2 regions of the Streptomyces sp. NPDC047706 genome follow, and region 2 is predicted to be linked to the other one. Evidence: riboswitches for the same ligand, from Rfam matches in the RefSeq annotation. Region 2 holds a riboswitch; the other holds the start of a gene.

Region 1 (6,982 bases), on a different contig from region 2:
CGTCTGGAGGCTGGCGTACCCGCTGCTGATCGCAGGTCTCACCCAGATCGTCCTGAACATCGTGGACACGGTCATGCTGGCCCGCCTGTCCACCGAAGCCCTCAGCGCCTTCGCGCTCGCCGCCCCCGTGTACCTGGTGGCGCTCATCGTCGTTCGCGGCTGGGCGACCGCCGTCCAGGTGCTGGTCGCCCAGCGCCACGGCGCGGGCCGCCCGGACGAGGTCGCCTGGGTGGTCCGCGCCGGTGTTCTCACGGCACTCGGCGCGGGCGTCGTCGTCGGGGCGCTGCTGTACGCGTCGGCCACACCCGTGCTGACCGTGCTCGGCGCCCCGCAGGACCTCATCGGGCCCGGCACCGCCTATCTGCGCGTGCTGGCCTGGGCCGTGCCCGTCGCCGCCGTGTCGTTCACACTCCAGGGCGCCTGTGCCGGGATCGGCGCGACCCGGGTCTCCATGTACACGGCGGTGCTGGTCAACGCCGTGAACCTGCCCCTCGGCCTGCTGCTCGTCTTCCGGGCCGGCCTGGGCGTCACCGGCGCCGCCGTCGCCACCCTGGCCGCCACCGCCGCCGGGACCGGCCATCTGCTGCTGTACTGCCGCACCCGCCTGCTCCGGACGACCGGCGAACCGGCCGGCAGCACCGGGGACATCACGCGAAACCTGTGGCGCATCGGCTGGCCCGAGATGAGCACCCTGGGCATCGGCTACGTCAACGAAGCCCTGCTCGCGGGTTTCGCCGCGCGGATGGGCACCCACGACCTGGCGGCGTACCGCATCGTGGACAACCTGCTCCTGGTGGTCTTCACCGTCCTGGCCTCCGGCGCCTCCGCGGTCATGGTCCTGGCCGGGCAGGAACTCGGCCGGGGCGACCGCGGCCGGGCCGACGACTGGCACCGGGCGGGTACGAGGCTGCTGCTGCTCCTGCTCGCCCTGCCGGCGGCGGTCGCACTGCTCCTCGGACGGCCACTGATCTCCCTGATCACCGAGGACCCGGTGGTCGCCCGGCTGGCCTGGGAGACCACGCCCCTGGCGCTGCTGAGCATGGCACCGATGGTGTTCGCGATGACGCGGGGCTCACTGCTGCGGGCCGCGGGGGACACCCGGTCGGTCATGACCGCGTCCATCACCTCGGACTACACGCTCCTCATCCCGCTCGGCTGGCTCCTCGGCGTCCACCTCGGCCTGGGCCTGACCGGCCTCTATCTGGCCTGGACGGCATTCGCCCTGCTGCACGCCCTGCTGCTCCACCTGCGCTACCGGCGCCGGTTCCGGACCGGGGCGCGAACGCCGGACGCGGCTGTCCCGGGGTAGGGGTGACGGACTGATCTGTTCCGGGGCTCCACCGCATGCCGGGACGGCCCGGAAGGCGGCACCGCCGCGTTGAACGTTGGTGCCGCCCTCTGTCTGCGGTCGGCGCTGCGACCGTTGCGCCACTTCCTGCCGGCCCGGGCATCGGTCCCGACGAGCCGGCAGGCTTCCTCGTTGCTGTGGCCCTGCTGCACGAGCCGGAAGTGTTCACGCGCTCCCGGCTCGACTTCAGGAGGCGGGCAGCTCCGTGCGGACCGTGCGGGCCGCGGCCACCAGGTTCTCCAGGGACGCCCGGGTCTCCGGCCAGCCGCGGGTCTTCAGACCGCAGTCCGGGTTGACCCACAGCCGCTCGGCCGGGATCGCCCTGAGGCCGGTGCGCAGCAGTTCGGCGGCCTCCTCGGCGCTCGGGACGCGCGGGGAGTGGATGTCGTACACGCCGGGCCCGGCCTCGCGCGGATAGCCGTGCGCGGACAGTTCGCGGGCGACCTGCATGTGCGAACGGGCGGCCTCCAGGCTGATGACGTCCGCGTCGAGGTCGTCGATCGCCTGCACGATGTCCCCGAACTCGGCGTAGCACATGTGCGTGTGGATCTGGGTGTCCGGCCGAACGCCGCCGGTGGTGAGCCGGAACGCCTCCGTCGCCCACGCCAGGTAGGCGGCGTGGTCGGCCGAGCGCAGCGGCAGGGTCTCGCGCAGCGCCGGCTCGTCGACCTGGATGACGGAGGTCCCGGCCGCCTCCAGGTCGCCCACCTCGTCCCGCAGAGCGAGGGCGACCTGGCGTGCGGTGGCGCCGAGGGGCTGGTCGTCACGGACGAAGGACCACGCGAGCATGGTGACCGGCCCGGTGAGCATGCCCTTGACCGGACGGCCGGTGAGGGACTGGGCGTACGTCGTCCAGCGCACCGTCATCGGCTCGGGGCGGGAGATGTCGCCGGCCAGGATCGGCGGGCGGACGTACCGGGTGCCGTACGACTGGACCCAGCCGTGCTGGGTGGCGAGATAGCCGGTGAGCTGCTCGGCGAAGTACTGGACCATGTCGTTGCGTTCGGGCTCGCCGTGCACGAGGACGTCGAGGCCGGTCTTCTCCTGGAAGGCGATCACTTCCTGGATCTCGGCCTTGATGCGCTCCTCGTAGCCGGCGTCGTCGATCCGCCCGGCCCGCAGATCGGCGCGGGCGGCGCGCAGCTCGCCGGTCTGCGGGAAGGAACCGATGGTCGTGGTCGGCAGCAGGGGCAGGCCGAGGTGGGCGCGCTGGGCGGCGGCCCGCTCGGCGTAGGGCTGGGAGCGGCGGGCGTCGGCCTCCGTGACGGCGGCGGCGCGGGCGCGGACGGCCGGGTCATGGGTGATCGGCGAGCCGGCGCGGGACGCGAGGTCGGCACGGTTGGCGGCCAGCTCCGCCGTGACCGTGCCGGTGCCCTGGGCGAGGCCCCTGGCGAGAGTGACGACCTCGGCGGTCTTCTGCCGGGCGAAGGCGAGCCAGCGCAGGATCTGCGGCTCGATGTCCCGCTCCGCAGCGGTGTCCAGGGGCACGTGCAGCAGCGAGCAGGAGGCGGCCACGTCGACGCGGTCCGCCAGGCCCAGCAGGGTACCGAGGGTGGCCAGGGACTTCTCCAGGTCGTTGACCCAGATGTTGCGGCCGTTGACGACGCCGGCGACGAGACGCTTGCCCGGCAGACCGCCGACGGCGGCGAGGGCGTCCAGGTTGGCGGCGGCGGCCTCGGTGAAGTCCAGCGCGAGACCCTCGACGGGGGCCTTGGCCAGGACCGGCAGGGCGTCGCCGAGCCGGTCGAAGTACGAGGCGACGAGCAGCTGGGGCCGGTCGGGCAGGGCGCCGAGCTCGCGGTAGGCGCGGGCCGCGGCGTTCAGCTCGGCGGGCGTGCGGTCCTGGACGAGGGCGGGTTCGTCGAGCTGAACCCACTCGGCGCCCGCCGCGCGCAGGTCGGCGAGGACCTCGGCGTACACCGGCAGGAGCCGGTCCAGCAGAGTGAGCGGTTCGAAGTCCGCGGGGACGCCTGGCGCGGGCTTGGCGAGCAGGAGGTAGGTGACGGGGCCGACGAGGACCGGGCGGGCCGTCGGACCCAGGGCGAGGGCCTCCTTCAGCTCGGCGACCTGCTTGGTGGAGTCGGCGGCGAACACGGTGTCCGGACCCAGCTCGGGAACCAGGTAGTGGTAGTTGGTGTCGAACCACTTGGTCATCTCCAGCGGCGCCACGTCCTGGGTGCCGCGGGCCATGGCGAAGTAGCCGTCGAGCGCGTCGGCGGTGACGGCCTCCCGGTGCCGGGCGGGGATCGCGCCGACCATGACGGTGGTGTCGAGAACATGGTCGTAGTACGAGAAGTCGCCGGTCGGTACCTCGTGGATGCCGGCCTCGGCGAGCCAGCGCCAGTTGCCGGCGCGCAGCTCGGCGGCGGTGGCTCGGAGGGCGTCCGCGGTGACGCGGCCCTTCCAGTAGCCCTCGATCGCCTTCTTCAGTTCCCGGTTCTGACCCTGGCGGGGGTAGCCGTACACGGTGGCCCGTGCTGCCGCGGCTGCGGACTTCGATGTCACGGAGATCTCCTTCGCGAGATGAATCCCTGAGAACCCGGAGACGGGACGAGAACGCGAAGGGTGACGGACCGGACGGAAACGACCCCGCGCGGCACAGCGCGGTCGTCCGCCTGGTATGTACGCCGACCCGCCCTCGAGGTCACCGGGATGTCCGCGCACGAGGGTTCGCGCGCGGGCAGTTGGCAGGTCTTCGGACTCGCGGGCACGCCTCGTGTCGTACGAGACACCTACTGGCCGTCGCTTCCCAGGCCCTCTTCCTCGGGCCCAGTGCGTGTGACGGCGGTCGTTCCCACTCACCGCTGCGGGGCAGTCCCGGATTCCCACCGGGTTCCCTCTTGCGACGCATCCCGCCTGGCGGACGGGGCGAACCAGCTGCGCGCACCACCCTACGCGGCGTCGCGCGGGCGGGGAGGGCAGGTCCGGCATTCGGATGGTGAAGTCGGACACGGAGACGTCACGCACCGCGCGATGCCCGGGAACCAACCGCCCTCCGCTTCCGACACCTGTTCAGGAGCGAGGAGGTGGCATGGAAGGACTGGACGTCGTGATGCGCGAAGTCGCCTGCCGGCACGGCCGCGTGGAGGCCGTGCGGGGCGTCGACCTCGACATCGCGGCCGGCGGGCGGGTGGCGCTGACCGGTACCAACGGCTCGGGCAAGACCACGTTGCTGCGGGCGGTGCTCGGCCTGCACCGCCGGGCCGGCGGCCGGATCCTGGTGGGCGGCCGGGACACCCGCAGCGCGGCCGAGTGGGCGTGGCGGCGCCGGGCGTGCGCGTGGATTCCGCAGAAGCCGGCGGCTGGCCGTTTCCCGCTGCTGGCCGGGGAGTTGCTGGCCAGTGGCGGTGCCAGGGCCGAGGCGGTCGAGGCGGCGGCGAAGCTGGGCGTCGGGCAGCTCGTGGACCGGCCGTTGCACACCCTGTCCGGCGGCCAGTTGCAGCGGATGTACCTGGCGCGGGCGGTCGGCTGTGTCGCCGCGGGCGCCGGCGTGCTGCTGGCCGACGAACCCACCGCGGCACTCGACTTCGCCGGGCAGGAGGAGGCCGCCGACGTGCTGCTGTCCCTGCCGGTGACCGTCGTGGTCGTCACCCACGACCGGGCGCTGGCCGACCGCTGCGACCGGGTGCTGGAGATGGCCGCGGGCAGTCTGCGGGAGGTGCGGTGACCGCCCTGGCCGCGGCCGACGTCGGCCAGCTGCTGCAACTCGTCCCGGTCCAGCGTGCGGGTGCCGCCCTGCTGCTGGCGGCCGTGGGCCTGCCCGTGGTGGGCGTCGTGATCGTCGGCCTCGACATCATGCCGGTGCGGTTCGCCATGATGCATGTGGCGCTGCTCGGCATCGCGGTCGGTCTGCTGACCGGGCTCGACCCGATGCTGTGCGCGCTCCTCGCCTGCGCCCTCGCCGGAGCCGGGGTCGCGCCGCTGGCCCGCACCCCGGACGGGCTGTCGGGGGCGATGGGCCTGCTCATGAGCCTGGCGATCGCGGCGGCGCTGCTCGTGCTGGCGGTCTCCGGGGTCAACGCGGCGGGCGCGTTCGCCCTGCTGTGGGGATCGATCCTCTCCGTGGACACGGCCGACCTGTGGGTGATCGGTGCCCTGGCCGTCGCCGTCCCGGCCCTGTTCTGGTGGCGGCGCCGCGACCTCGCCCTGCTGCTGTACGACCGTGAACTGGCCCTGTCCTCGGGCGTCCGGGTCGAGCGGCTCACCCTGGTGCTGCTCGTCCTGGTCGCGGTGGCCGTCGCCGGAGCCATCAAGCTCACGGGCGCGCTGCTCGTCGACGCCCTCACCTTGCTGCCCGCGCTCGCCGCCCGCCGCCTCGGCACCTCCCTGAAGTCCATCACCGCCTGGGCGGTCGGCATCGGAGTCGCCGTGAACCTCACCGGGTTCCTCGTCGCCCTCCGCTTCGACTGGCCGCCCGGGCCCGTCCTCGTCCTCACCGCCGGCGTGGTCGTCCTCGCCGTCCATCTCATACCCGAACGGAGAATCAGCTCATGGCGCGCACCCGCGTCCGCAACTCTTCCCTCCTCGCACTGACCCTCGCCGCGGGGCTCGCCCTGACCACGACCGGCTGCGGCGGCGACACCGGGTCCGGTTCCGCGTCGACCGCGCCGCCGGCGTCGTCCGGGGCCAAGGACTCCTCGCCGGTGGTCGTCGCCACCACCACCTGGGAGGCCGCCCTCGCCAAGGCGGCCGGCGCCGGGGACGTCGAGGTCATCGTCCCGCAGTCGGTGCAGCACGCCCCCGACTACGACCCCAAGCCCTCCGACCTCGCGGCGGTGGCGGACGCCGACTACGTGCTCTACGCGCCCTTCGAGCCGTACGCCGCGAAGATCAAGGAGGCGGCCGGGTCCGACGCCGAGCTGGTCGAGGTCGCTCTCGACAACGACGCGGACAAGGCGAAGGCCGAAGTCGCCCGTCTGGCCCAGCTGTTCGGCACCCAGGACGCCGCCGCGCGGTGGACCGCCTCCTTCGACTCGCAGTACGCGGCGCTGCAGAAGGGCCTGAAGGCCAAGTGGCCGCAGGGGAAGCGGCCCACCGTCGTCGCCCAGGTGTTCACGACGTGGGCGGCGAAGCTGGCGGGCGCCGAACTCGCCGGCACCTTCGGGCCCGAGGCCGTGACGGCGAAGCAGCTGTCCGAGCTGTCGAAGACCAAGCCCCGACTCGTCCTGGACAACGCACACATGACGACGGGTACGGTGCTGCCCGACTCGGGCGCGGAGCAGGTCGAGATCGTCAACTACCCGGGGACGGACCTGGACCTGCTGGCGGTCTACCGTCAGGCGGCGAAGACGGTGGAGACGGCGATGGCCGCGTCGTAGCGGCTTCGCGTCACGCACCGAGGGGGCCGCCCGCGCCGGACGGCCCCCACTGTGCGTGGCGGACTCAGCTTGCCGGGGCCAGCGGCTGCTCCGGGCCCGGCTGTGCGGCGAATCGTTCCCGCAGTACGGCACGGTCCGGCTTGCCCGCCGGGGTGAGCGGCAACTCCGCGACGACCAGCAGGCGTTCGGGGTGCTTGCGCCGCTCCAGCCCCCGCTCGTCGAGGTGGGCGCACAGCTCGTCGAGCGCCGGTGCCCGGCCCTCGCGCGGCACCACGCACGCCGCGAGCCGCTCGCCCATCAGCGGATCGGGCACGCC
Region 2 (6,982 bases):
GGGTGGCCTCGTCCTTGTCCTTGGGCGCCTTGGAGAGGGCCTGGAACTTCTTGTAGGTCTCCGCGGCGGCGGCGACCTTCGGGTCGCCGAGGTTGGAGACGTACTTGTCCCCGTCCTTCTTGACCAGCTCGCCGCCCTCGCCGACCACCAGGCCGACGAAGTGGTACCAGTTCTGGCCGGGCAGGTAGATCGGCTCGGCGTCGGTCTTGTCGCCGATCGTCTTCAGCGCGTCGTAGAACTCGTCGCGGGTCTTGGGAGTGTCCTTGAGGCCGGCGTCGGCCCAGATCTTCTTGTTGTAGAGGACGACACGGTTGGCGAAGTACCAGGGCGCCGCGTACTGCTTGCCGTCGAACACCGAGGAGTTGTTCAGCGACTCGGTCCACTCGCCGCCGATCTCGGACTTGAGGTCGGCGAGGTCGGCGAGTCCGCCGGTCTTGGCGTAGGCCGGCGTCTGGGTGTTGCCGATCTCGAAGACGTCCGGCGGGTTCTCCTCGGACAGGGCGGTGGTCAGCTTCTGCTGGATGCCGTTCCACTGCTGGATCTCGAACTTGACCTTGGCCTTGGTCTTCGCCTCGAAGGCGGCGGCTACGTCCTTCTGCCACTGGTCCGGCGAGGAACCGTCCATCACCCAGACCGTGAGCGTCTGGCCCGCGTAGCCGTCCGCCCCGGCCTTGCCCTCGCCCTCGTCGCCCTTGTCGCCGCCGCACGCCGCAATGGAGACCATCATCGCCGCGACACCGATCGCGGATATCAGCTTGCGCTTCACGCCACCCTCCTCAGGGATGCCACAAACCCCCCTCGTCCCCGCGGTGACTGACGTACCGCCCTGGGGCCGGGACCTGGACCAATGGTGTAGACCAGTACCGGGGAGCTTGGCCCAGACCATAGGGCGTGTCAAGGGTCTCGTGTACGGCCCGACCAGCCGTTATGGGACCTACATATGCAGGAACCTTTAAGTAAGAACCCCTCGAAAACCACGACTCCTCCACCCACTGCGGGGTAGACCACATGACCTTCGTGGACTAGACCATCGAGGCCGCCGACGGTATACAGGGGGGATCACGGAGCGTGCGGGGAGCCTCTCGCGCGCGGTCGTGCCACGATGTGAGCCGCGACCGGCGGACGTCGGTCGGGTCGGTACGTGAGCCGGGAAGGCGGAGCATGAGCACTGAGGTCAGCAGTGCGGAGAACGAGAACGGGACGCCCGTCCGCACCGCACGCGTGCCCAAGTACTACCGCCTGAAGAAGCATCTGCTCGACATGACGGAGACCCTGCCGCCCGGCACGCCGGTCCCGCCCGAGCGCACACTGGCCGCGGAGTTCGACACCTCCCGCACGACCGTGCGCCAGGCCCTTCAGGAGCTGGTGGTCGAGGGCCGGCTGGAGCGGATCCAGGGCAAGGGCACGTTCGTCGCCAAACCGAAGGTCTCGCAGGCCCTGCAACTCACCTCGTACACCGAGGACATGCGCGCCCAGGGCCTCGAACCCACCTCGCAGCTGCTGGACATCGGCTACATCACCGCGGACGACCGGCTCGCCGAACTGCTCGACATCACCCCCGGCGGCCGGGTCCTGCGCATCGAGCGGCTGCGCATGGCCAACGGAGAGCCGATGGCCATCGAGACCACCCACCTGAGCGCCAAGCGCTTCCCGGCCCTGCGCCGCAGCCTCGTCAAGTACACGTCCCTCTACACCGCCCTCGCCGAGGTGTACGACGTCCACCTCGCGGAGGCCGAGGAGACCATCGAGACCTCGCTGGCCACCCCCAGGGAGGCCGGCCTGCTCGGCACCGACGTCGGCCTGCCGATGCTGATGCTGTCCCGGCACTCGCTGGACCGCGAGGGCAAGCCGGTGGAGTGGGTGCGCTCGGTCTACCGCGGCGACCGCTACAAGTTCGTGGCCCGGCTCAGGCGGCCCGAGGCGTGATCCTGCCCGCGGCACGGCGCAGGTCACACCACCTGCCCCACGGTCCTTCCGTCTCCACGCCCAGCGAGGCGCCGTACGTCGCGTCGAAGCTCGTGGCACCGGCCGGCCTGATCGCCACGCGGGAGGAGAAGGAGGAGGTCCGCCGTGCCACCGTCGGCACTGCTCTGCGCCGGGTGACCGGCGGGGTCGCCGGTACGTCCGTGAGCTGACCGACGAGTCGGCCTACGACCGCCATGTCGCGTATGTCCGCACGGACCACCCCGACGCCGAGGTGCCCACCCGGCGGGAGTTCGAGCGGATGCGGACGGACCGGCGGGAAAACGACCCACGGCAGGGCTTTTCGCCGCTGCTGAGGTACCGGTATCTGAACAAGGGCTTCCGGTGACGGGACACCGTGACCTAGATTGCCTGCGCGTTACACCAGGTGATCAGCGAGGGGACGGAGCCGTTCGATGTCTAAAGCCCCAGATGTGACCAGAGGGCCGGTGGTGACGCCTGTGCGCGTTGTCGTCGCCCTCTGCCTGATAGCACCGTTCGTGTCCATGCTCTGGGTGAGCTCGTACGCGAAGACGGACCCGACGTTCATCGGGATCCCGTTCTTCTACTGGTACCAGATGGCCTGGGTCGTGATCTCCACCGGCCTCACCATGATCGCGTACTGGCTGTGGCAGCGTGACCAGCGCGCCCGCAAGGCCCAGGGAGGTGCCGGGGCATGAAGGACGGCGTGAACGGCGTCGCACTCGCCGTCTTCCTCCTCTTCTTCCTCGCCGTCACGGTGATGGGCTTCCTGGCCTCGCGCTGGCGCAAGGCCGAGAACGAGCACAGCCTCGACGAATGGGGCCTGGGCGGCCGGTCGTTCGGCACCTGGATCACCTGGTTCCTGCTCGGCGGCGACCTCTACACGGCCTACACCTTCGTCGCCGTGCCGGCGGCGATCTACGCGGCGGGCGCGGCCGGCTTCTTCGCCGTCCCGTACACGATCCTCATCTACCCGCTGATGTTCGCCTTCCTGCCACGCCTGTGGTCGGTATCGCACAAGCACGGTTACGTCACCACCTCCGACTTCGTCCGCGGCCGCTTCGGTTCCAAGGGCCTGTCCCTGGCGGTGGCGGTCACCGGCATCCTCGCGACCATGCCGTACATCGCGCTCCAGCTGGTCGGCATCCAGGCCGTGCTGGACGTGATGGGCATCGGCGGCGGCGAGGACACCAACTGGTTCATCAAGGACCTGCCGCTGCTGATCGCCTTCGGCGTACTGGCCGCGTACACGTACTCGTCCGGTCTGCGGGCGCCGGCCCTGATCGCGTTCGTCAAGGACGCGCTGATCTACATCGTCATCGCCGTCGCCATCATCTACATCCCCATCAAGCTGGGCGGCTTCGACGACATCTTCAGCGCGGCGAGCGACAAGTACGAGGCGGCCGGCGCGGGCGGGCTCGTGCCGAACGCCGCCTCGCAGTGGACGTACGCCACGCTGGCACTGGGCTCGGCACTCGCGCTGTTCATGTACCCGCACAGCGTCACGGCCGTGCTCTCCAGCCGCAGCCGGGACGTGATCCGCCGCAACTCCACGATCCTGCCGCTGTACTCGCTGATGCTGGGTCTGCTGGGTCTGCTGGGCTTCATGGCGATCGCGGCCGGCGTCAAGGTGGAGAACGGCCAGCTGGCGATCCCCCAGCTCTTCGAGAACATGTTCCCGGACTGGTTCACCGGCGTCGCGTTCGCGGCGATCGGCATCGGCGCGCTGGTCCCGGCGGCCATCATGTCGATCGCGGCGGCCAACCTCTTCACCCGCAACATCTACAGGGACTTCCTCAAGCCGGACGCCACACCCGCGCAGGAGACCAAGGTCTCCAAGCTGGTGTCGCTGCTGGTGAAGGTCGGCGCCCTCGTGTTCGTCCTGGGCATGGACAAGACGGTCGCCATCAACTTCCAGCTGCTGGGCGGCATCTGGATCCTCCAGACCATGCCCGCACTGGTCGGCGGCCTGTTCACGCGCTGGTTCCACCGCTGGGCCCTGCTGGCCGGCTGGGCGGTCGGCATGATCTACGGCACGGTCGCCGCGTACGGCGTCGCCTCCCCGACGCAGAAGCACTTCGGCGGCTCGTCGGCGGAGATCCCCGGCATCGGGGAGATCGGCTACATCGGCCTCACGGCGTTCGTCCTGAACCTGGTGGTCACGGTGGTCCTCACCTTCGTCCTGAAGGCCGTGAAGGCCCCCGAGGGCGTCGACGAGACCAAGCCCGGGGACTACACGGCGGACGCGGGCGACCCGGGCGTCCAGGTGGAACTGCCGCCGGCGACCGCGGGGGCAGGTCACTAGAGAACGCGAGACAACGCCCGCAAGGGGCGCGGGGCCGTATCGCCACGCGGCGCCGCCGCGTGGCGCGACCAGCCACCCCACCACCCGCAGCGGGCCGCCGGCATCAAGCACAACGGCGGCCCGCTGTCGTGCACACTCCCCCCCATGGACTTCGTCATCCGCCCCGCACTGCCCACCGACCACGCCCCCCTCGGCGACATCACGGCCCAGGCCTACCTCCAGGACGGCCTGCTCGACTTCGGCGAGAGTGACGAATACCTCGGCGAACTCAGAAACGTCGCCAAGCGAGCCGCCGCAGCCGAAGTCCTGGTGGCCGCAGACAACGGCCGCGTCCTCGGCGGCGTGACCTTCGTCCCGTCCGGCGGCCCCATGGCCGACGTGGCCCGCCCCGCGGAGGCCGAGATCCGTATGCTCGCCGTCGCCCGGGAGGCCCGCGGCCGGGGCGTGGGCGAGGCCCTCGTGCGCGCCTGCATCGACCGCGCACGCACCACGGACGGCTGCACCGGCATCGTCCTCTCCACCCAGCGCACCATGCACACAGCCCACCGCATCTACGAACGTCTGGGCTTCGTGCGCACTCCGGAGCGCGACTGGAACCCTCTCGCGCACCTTGACGACATCACGCTCCTCACCTACCAGTTGACGCTCTGAAGTTGTCGGCGACACAACATATGGGGGTGCCTTCGGCGCCCGGCACTAGATGTATGCTCATGCTCGCTGTCGCCGCAGGGGAATCCGGTGCGAATCCGGAACTGTCCCGCAACGGTGTACTTGCGTGCACCCGCCCTGAACAGGGCGCGCACGCCTGTTCAGTCCGAGGACCTGCCGACAGTGCGCCCGGCCGTCCGGTCCGGGTGTCCTGACGTCCGGGTCTCGTGGAATGGGCCGGTGGACGCGACGCCCCGTGCGCTCGTGTGCTGCCCCCTGCCCTCGGCGAGGCCCCTGTGCCGAGCGAGGGAGAGCCCCACGTGACCATCGCGCCAGCCGCACCGGCCGAAGCGACAACGGTGGAAGTGGAATCCGACGGTCCAAAAACCGCGCTGCTGCGGACCCTGGCCGAGCTGACCGCCGACCTCCCCGACGCCGACCCCGGCCGGGTCGCCGCCGCCGCGCTGCGCGGCCGCTCCGCGCGGGCCGACGAGAGCGAACTGCGTGAGCTGGCCACGGAGGCCGCCGCCGGCCTGATCTCCGAGGACCCCGCCTACTCCCGGCTCGCCGCCCGGCTGCTGACCGTCTCCATCGCCGCGGAGGCCGCCTCCCAGGGCGTCACGACCTTCACGGAGTCCGTCGCCGTGGGGCACCGGGAAGGCCTCATCGCCGACCGCACGGCCGACTTCGTACGCCTGCACGCCGACCGTCTGAACGCCCTGATCGACCCGGCCGGCGACGACCGCTTCGGCTACTTCGGCCTGCGCACGCTGCACAGCCGCTATCTGCTCCGGCACCCGATCACCCGCAAGGTCGTCGAGACGCCCCAGCACTTCATGCTGCGCGTCGCCGCCGGCCTCGCCGAGGACGACACCCCCCGGTCGGTGGACGAAGTCGCCGCGCTCTACGGGCTCATGAGCCGTCTGGACTACCTCCCCTCCTCCCCGACCCTCTTCAACTCCGGCACCCGCCACCCCCAGATGTCGTCCTGCTACCTCCTGGACTCCCCCCTGGACGAGCTGGACTCCATCTACGACCGCTACCACCAGGTCGCCCGGCTCTCCAAGCACGCCGGGGGCATCGGGCTGTCGTACTCCCGGATCCGTTCCCGTGGTTCGCTGATCCGCGGCACCAACGGCCACTCCAACGGCATCGTCCCGTTCCTGAAGACGCTGGACGCCTCGGTCGCCGCCGTGAACCAGGGCGGCCGGCGCAAGGGCGCGGCCGCGGTCTACCTGGAGACCTGGCACTCCGACATCGAGGAGTTCCTGGAGCTGCGGGACAACACCGGTGAGGACGCCCGCCGTACGCACAACCTCAACCTCGCGCACTGGATCCCGGACGAGTTCATGCGCCGGGTGAACGCGGACGCCCCGTGGTCGCTGTTCTCGCCGTCGGACGTGCCCGAGCTGGTCGACCTGTGGGGCGAGGAGTTCGACGCCGCGTACCGCGAGGCCGAGGAGAAGGGCCTGGCGAAGAAGGCGCTGCCCGCCCGCGAGCTGTACGGCCGGATGATGCGCACCCTCGCGCAGACCGGCAACGGCTGGATGACCTTCAAGGACGCCGCCAACCGCACCGCCAACCAGACCGCCGAGCCCGGCCACGTCGTCCACTCCTCGAACCTCTGCACGGAGATCCTGGAGGTCACGAGCGACGGGGAGACGGCCGTGTGCAACCTGGGCTCGGTCAACCTGGGCGCGTTCGTCGTGGGCGACGGCATCGACTGGGAGCGGCTGGACGCGACCGTCCGCACCGCCGTCACCTTCCTCGACCGCGTGGTCGACATCAACTTCTACCCGACCGAGGAGGCGGGCCGCTCCAACTCCCGGTGGCGTCCGGTCGGCCTCGGCGCGATGGGCCTGCAGGACGTCTTCTTCAAGCTGCGCCTGCCGTTCGACTCACCCGAGGCGAAGGCCCTCTCCACCCGCATCGCCGAGCGCGTCATGCTCGCCGCGTACGAGGCGTCCGCCGACCTCGCCGAGCGCAACGGGCCGCTGCCGGCGTGGGACAGGACCCGCGCCGCCCGCGGTGTGCTCCACCCCGACCACTACGGCGTCGAGCCTGCCTGGCCGGAGCGCTGGGCCG

The links. A riboswitch is a leader RNA that binds a small molecule or an ion and turns the genes downstream of it on or off. The one in region 2 is predicted to bind cobalamin.
Region 1: it holds a riboswitch for cobalamin, as region 2 does, so the genes downstream of both, metE (5-methyltetrahydropteroyltriglutamate--homocysteine S-methyltransferase) here and ACGF8A_RS08180 (ribonucleoside-diphosphate reductase subunit alpha) in region 2, are expected to answer to the same signal.

What each region holds. Positions count from the first base shown of each region.
Region 1 is NZ_JBIDCW010000024.1:38,439-45,420, forward strand. Features, by position in the region: gene ACGF8A_RS25895 (MATE family efflux transporter) at 1-1,309, shown strand, start outside; gene metE (5-methyltetrahydropteroyltriglutamate--homocysteine S-methyltransferase) at 1,535-3,853, opposite strand; cobalamin riboswitch at 4,017-4,241, opposite strand; gene ACGF8A_RS25905 (ATP-binding cassette domain-containing protein) at 4,380-5,015, shown strand; gene ACGF8A_RS25910 (metal ABC transporter permease) at 5,012-5,881, shown strand; gene ACGF8A_RS25915 (metal ABC transporter solute-binding protein, Zn/Mn family) at 5,839-6,666, shown strand; gene ACGF8A_RS25920 (class I adenylate-forming enzyme family protein) at 6,731-6,982, opposite strand, start outside.
Region 2 is NZ_JBIDCW010000005.1:188,156-195,137, forward strand. Features, by position in the region: gene ACGF8A_RS08145 (extracellular solute-binding protein) at 1-766, opposite strand, end outside; gene ACGF8A_RS08150 (GntR family transcriptional regulator) at 1,162-1,926, shown strand; gene ACGF8A_RS08155 (hypothetical protein) at 1,923-2,135, shown strand; gene ACGF8A_RS08160 (YbdD/YjiX family protein) at 2,132-2,311, shown strand; gene ACGF8A_RS08165 (DUF3311 domain-containing protein) at 2,379-2,642, shown strand; gene mctP (monocarboxylate uptake permease MctP) at 2,639-4,249, shown strand; gene ACGF8A_RS08175 (GNAT family N-acetyltransferase) at 4,394-4,900, shown strand; cobalamin riboswitch at 4,917-5,094, shown strand; gene ACGF8A_RS08180 (ribonucleoside-diphosphate reductase subunit alpha) at 5,218-6,982, shown strand, end outside.